Bacillus pumilus: one gene and its partner. Each later gene encodes a partner of the first gene's protein in a complex. Links are inferred from orthologs where the notes say so. Each region holds a gene or a part of one and is shown on either strand. Other genes may lie near its edges.

The links.
Region 2: the proteins of tig (region 1) and rpsG are in contact, whole or in part, in a crystal structure (PDB 3GTY), measured with the Thermotoga maritima proteins. The link is inferred for Bacillus pumilus from one-to-one orthologs. Residues at the interface, in WP_004081061.1 of Thermotoga maritima: Glu122, Val124, Val129, Leu130, Tyr133, Glu188, Gly259, Ile262, Tyr263, Glu266, Ser270, Glu273, Gln274, Glu277, Arg308, Gln311, Ile312, Ser315, Tyr316, Glu325, Arg329, Arg336, Leu363, Phe366, Trp367, Arg373, Leu377, Arg381, Leu384, Glu387; in WP_004081843.1 of Thermotoga maritima: Lys34, Lys52, Lys55, Glu59, Arg62, Gln63, Glu66, Asn67, Lys69, Val71, Arg95, Ala109, Lys110, Lys111, Gly112, Arg113, Pro114, Glu117, Glu121, Ile124, Ala125, Tyr127, Asn128, Asn129, Thr130, Gly131, Lys135, Asp139, Arg142, Met143.

Annotation. Positions count from the first base shown.
Region 1 is NZ_LT906438.1:2,503,895-2,511,751, forward strand. The notes cover bases 3,991-6,963. They hold tig (trigger factor), read right to left. Parts: upstream 6,128-6,963; coding sequence 4,853-6,127; downstream 3,991-4,852. Other genes in these bases: clpX (ATP-dependent protease ATP-binding subunit ClpX), read right to left, coding at 3,991-4,601; ddcA (DNA damage checkpoint antagonist DdcA), read right to left, coding at 6,367-6,963. Outside these bases: lon (endopeptidase La), read right to left, coding at 1-1,366; ATP-dependent protease LonB, read right to left, coding at 1,538-3,199; more of clpX, read right to left, coding at 3,336-3,990; more of ddcA, read right to left, coding at 6,964-7,374; leuD (3-isopropylmalate dehydratase small subunit), read right to left, coding at 7,500-7,857. UniProt on the Bacillus subtilis protein: Involved in protein export. Acts as a chaperone by maintaining the newly synthesized protein in an open conformation. Functions as a peptidyl-prolyl cis-trans isomerase.
Region 2 is NZ_LT906438.1:132,146-135,108, forward strand. It holds rpsG (30S ribosomal protein S7), read left to right. Parts: upstream 1-1,228; coding sequence 1,229-1,699; downstream 1,700-2,963. Other genes in the region: rpoC (DNA-directed RNA polymerase subunit beta'), read left to right, coding at 1-182; CKW02_RS00700 (50S ribosomal protein L7ae-like protein), read left to right, coding at 328-576; rpsL (30S ribosomal protein S12), read left to right, coding at 689-1,108; fusA (elongation factor G), read left to right, coding at 1,754-2,963.

The sequences.
Region 1 (7,857 bases):
CAATATAGTGATCGCTAAAGTTATGATTTTGCTCTGGGTCTAAGACTTCGAGCATCGCAGAAGATGGATCGCCTCTAAAATCAGAGGACATTTTATCAATTTCATCTAAAAGGAAGACCGGATTCATCGTTCCTGCCTTGCTCATTCCGCGAATGATACGGCCTGGCATCGCACCTACATACGTTCTTCTATGTCCACGAATCTCGGATTCATCACGCACACCGCCAAGGGAGATACGGATAAACTTTCGGTCAAGTGATTTGGCAATCGATTTGGCAAGTGACGTTTTCCCTACGCCAGGAGGTCCTGCTAAGCAAAGAATCGGTCCTTTTAATGAATTGGTCAGCTTCTGTACAGCAAGATATTCAAGCACCCGTTCTTTGACCTTTTCCAGCCCGTGATGCTCATCATCTAAAATTTCACTTGCAAGCTTTAAATCGAGACGATCTTCTGTATAGATGCCCCACGGGAGGCCGATCAGCCAATCAATATAATTTCGAATCACAGAGCTCTCAGCAGAGCTTGAAGGAATTTTTTCATAACGATTCAATTCTTTTAGCGCCGTTTCACGAACAGAATCCGGCATGCTCGACTCTTCGATTTTAGACATTAAAGAACTGACTTCGCCCGTTTTCCCTTCTTTGTCTCCAAGCTCTTTTTGAATGGCTTTCATTTGTTCACGTAAATAATATTCTTTTTGCGTTCGTTCCATTGAACGTTTCACGCGCTGCCCAATTTTCTTTTCAATCTCGAGCACTTCTTTTTCATTGTGAATTAAGCTGATGACCCGGTTCAGCCGTTTTTTGACATCTACTGTTTCCAGTACTTCTTGTTTGTCCTTTAATTTAAGCGGCAGGTGAGAAGCAACGATATCTGCCATTCTCCCCGGTTCTTCAATGTCCGTCACTGTTGCATATGTTTCAGCTGAGATTTTTTTTGAAATTTTTATGTATTGATCAAAGTGATCTAACAATGTACGCATGAGGGCTTCTGCTTCTGCGTCCTTTAATTCTTCTTCTGTCAATTCTTTAATGTCGACGGACGTATAGTCCTCCAGCTCGACATATGATTCGATCTGCGCTCGATTTAGGCCTTCAACGAGTACACGAATCGTTCCATTTGGCAGCTTCAGCATTTGTTTAATTTTTGTGTAGGTGCCGACTTTGAAAATTTCCTCTTCACCTGGTTCATCTATTGAAATTTCCCGCTGTGTAGCTAGAAAAATCATATGATCGTTCATCATCGCCTGTTCTAATGCTTGAACAGACTTTTCGCGTCCAACGTCCAAATGCAAGACCATTGTTGGATAAACAAGCAAACCTCGCAATGGAAGGAGCGGAACATTCTTTTTGATTTCATCTGCCATGTTGATTGACACCTCCGTCACTAGTATGAATCATTATAATATACCTGTTTCAGTCTTGTACAATGTAAAAGACTTGAGAAATGTTGATCTTACCGTAGTATACCCTTTCTTTTTATCTTGAAAAAGAAAAAAAGATCTATTTCACTAAAAAATCCCCATATGTGATGGGGATTAAACAGATTTTCTTTTCATTTCTTCTTCTAGTCCATCTTTCTTCTCGTCTGGCGGGTTAACCAAACACTGATCCAGCACTTCTTGGAAGTGCTTCACAGGCACAATGGTGACCCCTTCAATCTCTTTTAAGATCGACTGCTGGTTGTCATAAGGAATAATGACGGTTGTGGCACCAGCCTGCTTCGCTGCCTTTATCTTCGGTATCACACCACCGATCGGCTTCACCTGACCTTGCAATCCGATTTCACCCGTCATGGCTGTTAGATGATCAATAGGGATTTGATGTATGGCTGAGAAGATTGCGGTTGCCATGGCAATCCCAGCAGACGGTCCATCAATTGGGGCACCGCCTGGAAAATTAATATGGATGTCATATTCATTTGTCCGAATGCCTAAATTTCGAAGTACCGTTAATACATTTTCAACTGACCCTTTGGCCATACTTTTTCGTCTAATGGATTTCGATTGATTGCCAATGCTTTCTTCTTCTGCAATGCCTGTAATGTTGATACTGCCTTTCTCAAGCGCCTTACAGATGTTCACTTCAATCTCAAGCAAGGCACCGCTGTTTGGTCCATAAACGGCCAGTCCATTGACTACCCCCACTTTTGGCTTTTCCGGTACTTTTTGTTCATATCTTGGTGTCAGCTGGCTCGAATGAATAACCCATTCTACATCTTCGATCGTGATGTCTTTTCGATTTTCCGTGACCGCCATGCCAGCGGCAATCTGCACCATGTTGACCGCTTCACGTCCATTTTTCACATAGGAGGTTAACAGGTTCAGCCCTTCATCACTTAATTCCTTTTGAATTTTTTGGACAGCCTTGGCAGCGACGATTTTCAGTTCATGCTGGTCAAGGTCTTTAAAGAAAATTTCGAGACATCTTGACCGGATCGCTGGTGGAATTTCGTCAGGTGTTCTTGTCGTGGCACCTATCAATCGAAAATCGGCCGGAAGTCCATTTTGGAAAATATCATGAATGTGATTCGGGATTTGGGTATTTTCTTCACTGTAGTAGGCACTGTCTAAAAAGACTTTCCGATCTTCCAGCACTTTGAGCATTTTGTTCATTTGGATCGGATGCAGTTCGCCAATTTCATCGATAAACAGAACCCCGCCATGAGCATGTGTGACGGCTCCTTGTTTTGGCTGCGGAATGCCTGCTTGCCCCATTGCTCCAGCCCCTTGGTAAATTGGGTCATGCACGGAACCAATAAGCGGATCTGCAATGCCTCGTTCATCGAATCTCGCGGTTGTGGCATCGAGCTCTACAAAGACCGCATCTTTTTTAAAAGGAGAATCAGCGTGACGCTTCGCTTCTTCCATCACAAGACGGGCAGCGGCTGTTTTACCGACTCCCGGTGGTCCGTAGACGATGACATGCTGTGGGTTCGGCCCACATAGTGCCGCTTTTAGTGCACGAATGCCGTCTTCCTGCCCTACAATATCCTGAAACCCCTTTGGCCGGACTCTCTCTGATAAAGGTTCACTCAGCTTGATTGACCGCATCTTTCTGAGTGCCTCCATTTCTTTCTTTGACTCTTTGTCTATCGTCACCTTTTGTGTGCGCTGATTTCGCAGTAAGTTCCAAAAGTACAGCCCAATGACGATACCAAAGAACAGTTGTATGAATAAAACGATTCCTGTCCAGCTCAATCGGTGCTCCCTCCTTCATCTATCGTATGTATTGGTTTCTGTCTGCTAGTATTTCCTAGAGCTGGACGGAATAAACACAACTTCCACGATAAATAAAAAACTCCTGAATCAAAAGGATTCAGGAGTGAGACTACTCTTATGCAGATGTTTTCGTATCTTTATTAACGACTGTGCCGTCCTTTAACACAAGACGCGGCGACACGCCATCAGCAACTGTTGCACCAGTGATTACACATTTTTCAATATCATCACGTGATGGAAGGTCAAACATCACATCAAGCATGATGCCTTCAATGATTGAACGTAGACCACGAGCTCCTGTTTTACGCTCAATTGCTTTTTTCGCAATTTCGCTAAGAGCATCTTCTTCAAATTCTAGCTCTACATCATCAAGCTCAAGCATTTTTGTATACTGCTTAACGAGTGCATTTTTAGGCTTCGTCAAGATCTCTACAAGTGCTTTTTCATCTAACGGCTCTAGGCTTGCAATAACCGGTAGACGGCCGATGAATTCTGGGATTAAACCGAAGCGAAGCAAGTCTTCTGGGAGTACTTTTGATAAAAGAACTTCTTTTTCAAGATCTTCGATTTTATTTTCCGCACCGAATCCAATGACTTTTTGACCTAAGCGGCGTTTGATGATTTGCTCAATGCCGTCAAAGGCTCCACCACAAATAAAGAGGATATTTGTTGTATCGATTTGAATGAATTCTTGATGAGGATGCTTACGTCCACCTTGAGGCGGTACACTAGCGACAGTTCCTTCAAGAATTTTCAATAGTGCTTGCTGAACACCTTCCCCAGATACATCACGAGTGATAGAAGGGTTTTCTGATTTTCTTGCTACTTTATCGATTTCATCGATGTAGATAATACCTTTTTCTGCTTTTTCTACATCATAATCGGCTGCTTGGATCAGCTTTAGTAAAATATTCTCTACGTCTTCACCAACATAACCTGCTTCAGTTAAAGATGTTGCATCTGCAATCGCAAATGGCACATTTAAAATACGAGCAAGCGTTTGAGCAAGTAATGTTTTACCGCTTCCTGTTGGCCCAATCATAGAGATATTACTTTTCGAAAGCTCAACATCATCAATCTTGCTGTTGGAATTGATCCGTTTGTAGTGATTATAAACCGCTACAGCTAAGGATTTCTTCGCATTTTCTTGGCCGATGACATATTCATCAAGAATCTCCCGAATTTCATGAGGCTTCGGAACATCCTTGAATTCAACTTCTTCCTCAGTGCCGAGCTCTTCTTCAACTATTTCCGTGCAAAGCTCGATACATTCATCACATATATATACGCCAGGTCCTGCGACCAGTTTACGCACTTGATCTTGCGTTTTTCCGCAAAACGAGCATTTTAATTGACCTTTTTCCTCGTTGAATTTAAACATTCTTTCACCCCTTATTCTTCTTCACTTGCCTGTAGCTAACAGTCAGCTACCTTTCTGGGTCCAGTATGTATGCATTTTACCATACTTTCCTAAAAGACGGTAATGATGTGTTTCTAACACTGCACATCGAGATATGTATAACAGAAAGATGCGACTTACACTATCGTTTCCAAAAGAAGCGATGATAAGTCAAAAATTGTACAAAACAAGGCACGAGTCACTCGCGCCCTGTTTTATTATTATGCACCATATTAACGGTTTTCTACAAGAAAATCAATTGCTTTACGAACTTTTAGATCTTCTTTCATTGCGTCAGTAGATCCGATCGCTTGTTTAATATTTTCAATTGGCATGTTGTATGCTTCAGCCATTTTTGAAAGCTCTTCTTCTACTTCTTCATCAGACACTTGTAAGTTTTCTGCAGCAGCAATTGCTTCAAGTGTTAGGTTAGATTTTACGCGTTTAGCAGCATCTTCTTTCATTTGCTCTTTCAGCGCATTTTCATCTTGTCCTGAGAATTGGAAGTAAAGCTCAAGGTTCATTCCTTGCATTTGAAGGCGTTGTTCGAATTCTTTCATCATACGGTCTAGCTCTGTGTCAACCATCGCTTGTGGGATGTCAACTTCCGCATTTTCAGAAGCTTTCTCAACTAGCTCTTCACGAAGTTTACCTTCTGCTTCGTTTTCTTTCGCTTCTTCAAGACGTTTCTTTGTTTTTTCAGTTAGTTCAGCAAGAGTTTCTACTTCTTCATCAACATCTTTCGCGAACTCATCGTCAAGTGCTGGAAGTTCTTTTGCTTTGATTTCGTGAATTTTCACTTTGAATACAGCTGGTTTACCTGCAAGGTCTTCAGCATGGTATTCTTCTGGGAAAGTGACTTCTACGTCTTTTTCAGCTCCAGTTTCAAGACCAACTAACTGCTCTTCAAAACCAGGGATGAATGAATTAGAACCTACTTCAAGAGAGTAGTTCTCAGCTTTTCCGCCTTCGAATGCTTCTCCATCAACGAATCCTTCGAAATCAAGAACAACTGTATCGCCGTTTTCGATTGCGCCTTCTTCTTTGACAACAAGCTCAGCTTGACGGTTTTGCATGCCTTTTAACTCTTCTTGTACATCTTCATCAGTGACAGTAGCGTCGTCTTTTTCTACGTTAAGACCTTTGTAGTCACCAAGTTTCACTTCAGGCTTCACTGTTACTTTTGCAGTGAAGATTAAGCTTTCGCCTTTTTCGATTTTCTCAACATCGATTTCAGGGCGGTCAACTGGCTCGATACCAGCTTCGTCGATTGCTTTTGGATACTCAACTGGAAGAAGAATATCTAATGCATCTTGATAAAGAGATTCTACACCAAAACGCTGTTCGAAAAGACCACGTGGTACTTTCCCTTTACGGAATCCAGGGATCGATACTTGCTTAACAACTTTCTTAAACGCATCATCAAGTGCTTTGTTAAATGTTTCAGCATCAACTTCTACCGTTAAGATGCCTTCGTTACCTTCTTGTTTTTCCCATTTTACTGACATGTGTGTTTCCCTCCAAAAATCTATTCAGATTGTGCGTTGTTACATTCTAAAGCATCATAAAGACTTCGTCCAATTAAAAACCACGCACGCCGCTAAAGAAGCGGTATTATGTATACAACATTTGACTTGATTATACATATCGTCTTTCAACCATTGGAATCGACAACTGCACGATATATGCACAAATACAACCATTATATTATAACATAACAAGTCCGTCTTTCAACTAAATCGACAAATTACAAATAAGAAATTTCTTCAATATCTTTCAGCATTGTGCAAGCTTCTCTCAGCTCTCGTTCATCAAATTCATACAATAGATGTAATTCTTCGAGGTCAATCTCAATCCCATGCATTTCATAGCCGACTTTATGAAGTGCTGCTGCCCAAAGATTCGGATCTGTGTATTTAGGAAGAAATGGATATAGCACAAATAAGTGCCTGCGCCATAACTCTTCCACGCCTTGATAAAGGGTTGGGTTCTCATTGCCGAGTGTGTCATCGAGCTTACGAAGAACTTGCTGAAGCAGCGGCATTTGCTCTGGCTTGACAGCCTCAGAAGGAATAAGCGTTAACGAATCACCGAACTTCGTCACATGAACCGGCTTTGCCACATCATGATCTGACAGAAGCTGCAGAATCAATGATTTGACCAAAGGGTTTCCATCAGGCTTTTGTAGGATCGTATTTAATAGACCCATATGCGGCGTAATGTTTCGGTCTTTCAGCGAATGGATGAACTGCACCTGCTCTTCTGGCCGCTCGAGCATATCATCTATATTGATTTCGCCGTAGTCATCATCGTCTTCATCTAAAATCTGTTCAGGCGATTCGATCATTTTTCTACTAAATTCGAGTAGCTTGTAAAAATGCTCCGCGCTTTCTGCTGGAAGGTGGTTTTCCTCAAGTACTGCTTCAATTGTCTGCTTCACTTCTTCATATTCTTTCAGCTGAATTAAGATTGTCATATACACTTGAAGCACGGTGAAGTAATGACCATATCCTTCATGCAACATCTTCTCACACACACGCTTTGCATCCTGCAGCTCGCCCAGCTCCAGAAAACAAATCGCCATACCGAGATGAATATCGGATTCTTCATCGTCATCATAAGATTTTGCTTCTGAAAACAAGTGAAGCGCCTCTTGATACTGTTTATCTTTTAATGCTGCCATTCCTTTTTCAATCAGTCTTTCTTTCAGACCAGGAAACAAAATGACATTATCTTTCTTCTTGTCATGTTTCATGCTTACGTTCCTTTCGGGCGCATATTTTTTATCAGTTTACCAACGAAGGTTAGTAAACACAAGTAACGAGAGGTTTTCATGCAAAAAAGAAGCCGTCACACCTCGGGTGGACGGCTTCTTGTTGTTTACGCACGCAGCCAGCTGCTGCGCTTATCTTCAAATGCTTGAATGTCATCTTCTAGTAGTAAAGTTAATGAGATCTCATCATAGCCATTCAGGAGCATTTCTCTCCAGTGAGGATCCACATCAAAAGGAGTGATATTCCCTTCGTGATCTTCTATTTGCTGTTTTTCAAGATCAACCGTCATCTCATACCCTTTGTTCTCATATGACGCAGCGAATGTTTTCCACACATCATAATCAAGACGAATCGGAAGCATCCCATTTTTAAAACAGTTTTGGTGAAAAATATCTGCGAATGATGGTGCGATGACAATTTTGAAACCATAATCATCAAGTGCCCAAGGAGCGTGTTCCCTTGAT
Region 2 (2,963 bases), 2.4 Mb from region 1 along the record:
AAGAAACGACTCGTGTCCTAACAGATGCGGCGATCAAAGGAAAACGTGATGAACTGCTTGGCTTGAAAGAGAATGTTATCATCGGTAAACTTGTTCCAGCTGGAACAGGAATGCCAAACTACCGTAAAGTTAAGCCGGTTTCACAAGTGCAACCGTCTGACGATATGGTGCCTGTAGAGTAATCTTTCTCGTGAGATTCCTATAAAATCATCAAAAAATGGTGAAGGATGTCAAGATAATCTGTCATATGATATTGACATCCTTCTGCCATGATGATAATATAACCAAGGTGCTCAAAATAAAACCTGTTACTTTGGAGGATATTCGATGTCTTATGATAAAGTATCACAGGCTCAATCCATTATTATTGGTACGAAGCAAACAGTAAAAGCTCTGAAACGAGATTCAGTAAAGGAAATCGTCGTAGCGAAAGATGCTGATCCTGCTTTAACAGCTAGTGTAACAAAACTAGCGCAAGAGAAGGGTGTAGACATTTTAGTGGTAGATTCCATGAAAAAGCTCGGCAAAGCCTGCGGAATTGAAGTTGGGGCAGCAGCTGTTGCCATTATGTTATAGCGTACTTGTTTTGTTTTTGCATGTGTAAATGCAAAAGCATTGTTTTTTGCCTTTTAATGAACCACCTGGGTATGTGGGTTATAAAAAAAGCAACGAAGGGAGGAATAACAACATGCCTACAATTAATCAGCTAATACGCAAAGGACGCGTGAGTAAAGTTGAAAACTCAAAGTCTCCTGCACTTAACAAAGGATACAACAGTTTCAAAAAAGAGCACACTAACGTAACATCTCCACAGAAGCGCGGGGTTTGTACTCGTGTCGGCACAATGACACCGAAAAAACCAAACTCAGCACTACGTAAATATGCTCGTGTACGTTTGTCTAACCTGATTGAGGTAACAGCTTACATTCCTGGTATCGGACATAATCTACAAGAGCACAGTGTAGTACTTATCCGTGGCGGACGTGTAAAAGACTTACCGGGTGTACGTTACCACATCGTTCGTGGTGCGCTTGATACTGCCGGAGTTGACGGTCGTATGCAAGGACGTTCTAAATACGGAACAAAACGCCCTAAACAAAGTAAATAATACAAACAAACATAAGGGTTTTTAGAAGTTGATATCAGATCAGTGGAGTCAGGCAACTGACAATGATATTGAGATGAGAGACAGATAGAAATCCTTTTAAATGAGAAGGGAGGCTATCAGATGCCACGTAAAGGTCCTGTAGCAAAAAGAGACGTATTGCCAGATCCAATTTACAATTCTAAACTTGTATCTCGTTTGATCAACAAAATGATGATCGACGGTAAAAGAGGAAAGTCACAAACAATTCTCTACAAGTCATTTGATATCATCAAAGAACGTACTGGTAATGAAGCGATGGAGGTTTTCGAACAAGCCTTGAAAAACATCATGCCAGTTCTTGAAGTTAAAGCACGTCGTGTAGGTGGAGCTAACTACCAAGTTCCTGTAGAAGTTCGCCCAGACCGTCGTACTACTTTAGGTCTTCGCTGGTTAGTAAACTACGCTCGTCTTCGTGGAGAAAAAACGATGGAAGAGCGTCTTGCTAACGAAATCCTTGATGCAGCTAACAACACTGGTGCTGCTGTTAAGAAACGTGAAGATACACACAAAATGGCAGAAGCGAACAAAGCATTCGCTCACTACCGCTGGTAGGATTTATACCAAACTAAAAAAACTATTCCCTAATAAGGAAGGAGAAATTACCCAATGGCAAGAGAGTTCTCCTTAGACAAAACTCGTAATATTGGTATCATGGCTCACATCGATGCTGGTAAAACGACAACGACTGAGCGTATCTTATACTACACTGGTCGTATCCATAAAATTGGTGAAACTCACGAAGGAGCTTCCCAAATGGACTGGATGGAGCAGGAGCAAGAACGTGGTATTACAATCACTTCTGCTGCTACTACAGCACAATGGAAAGGTTACCGTGTAAACATCATCGATACACCAGGACACGTAGACTTCACTGTTGAAGTTGAACGTTCTTTACGTGTACTTGATGGTGCGGTAGCAGTTCTTGATGCACAATCAGGTGTAGAGCCACAAACTGAAACAGTTTGGCGCCAAGCAACAACTTACGGAGTACCTCGTATCGTATTCGTTAACAAAATGGATAAAACCGGTGCGGACTTCCTTTACTCTGTAGGCACATTAAGAGATCGTCTTCAAGCGAACGCTCATGCAATTCAATTGCCGATCGGCGCTGAAGATCAATTCGAAGGAATCATCGACCTTGTAGATAACGTAGCATACTTCTACGAAGATGACCTTGGAACTCGCTCTGATGCACAAGAAATCCCTGCTGAGTATAAAGACAAAGCTGAAGAGCTTCGCAACAGCCTTATTGAAGCTGTCGCTGAGCTTGATGAAGAGCTTATGGAAAAATACCTTGAGGGTGAAGAAATTACAATTCCTGAATTGAAAGCTGCAATCCGTAAAGGAACGTTGAATGTTGAATTCTACCCAGTTCTTGTTGGATCTGCTTTCAAAAACAAAGGTGTTCAGCTTGTACTTGATGCTGTGCTTGATTACCTTCCTGCACCAACTGATGTTGCTGCAATCAAAGGTATCCTGCCAGATTCAAATGAAGAGGTTGTTCGTGAGTCTACTGATGATGCACCATTCGCAGCTCTTGCATTTAAAGTTATGACTGACCCTTATGTTGGGAAACTAACTTTCTTCCGCGTATACTCTGGAACACTTGCTTCAGGTTCATACGTGAAGAACTCTTCTAAGAACAAGCGTGAGCGTGTTGGACGTATCCTTCAAATGCACGCAAACAGCCGTGAAGAAATCTCTACTGTATATGCAGGAGATATCGCAGCAGCTGTTGGTCTTAAAGATACATCTACTGGTGACACTCTTTGTGACGAGAAAGATACTGTTATCCTTGAGTCTATGGAATTCCCAG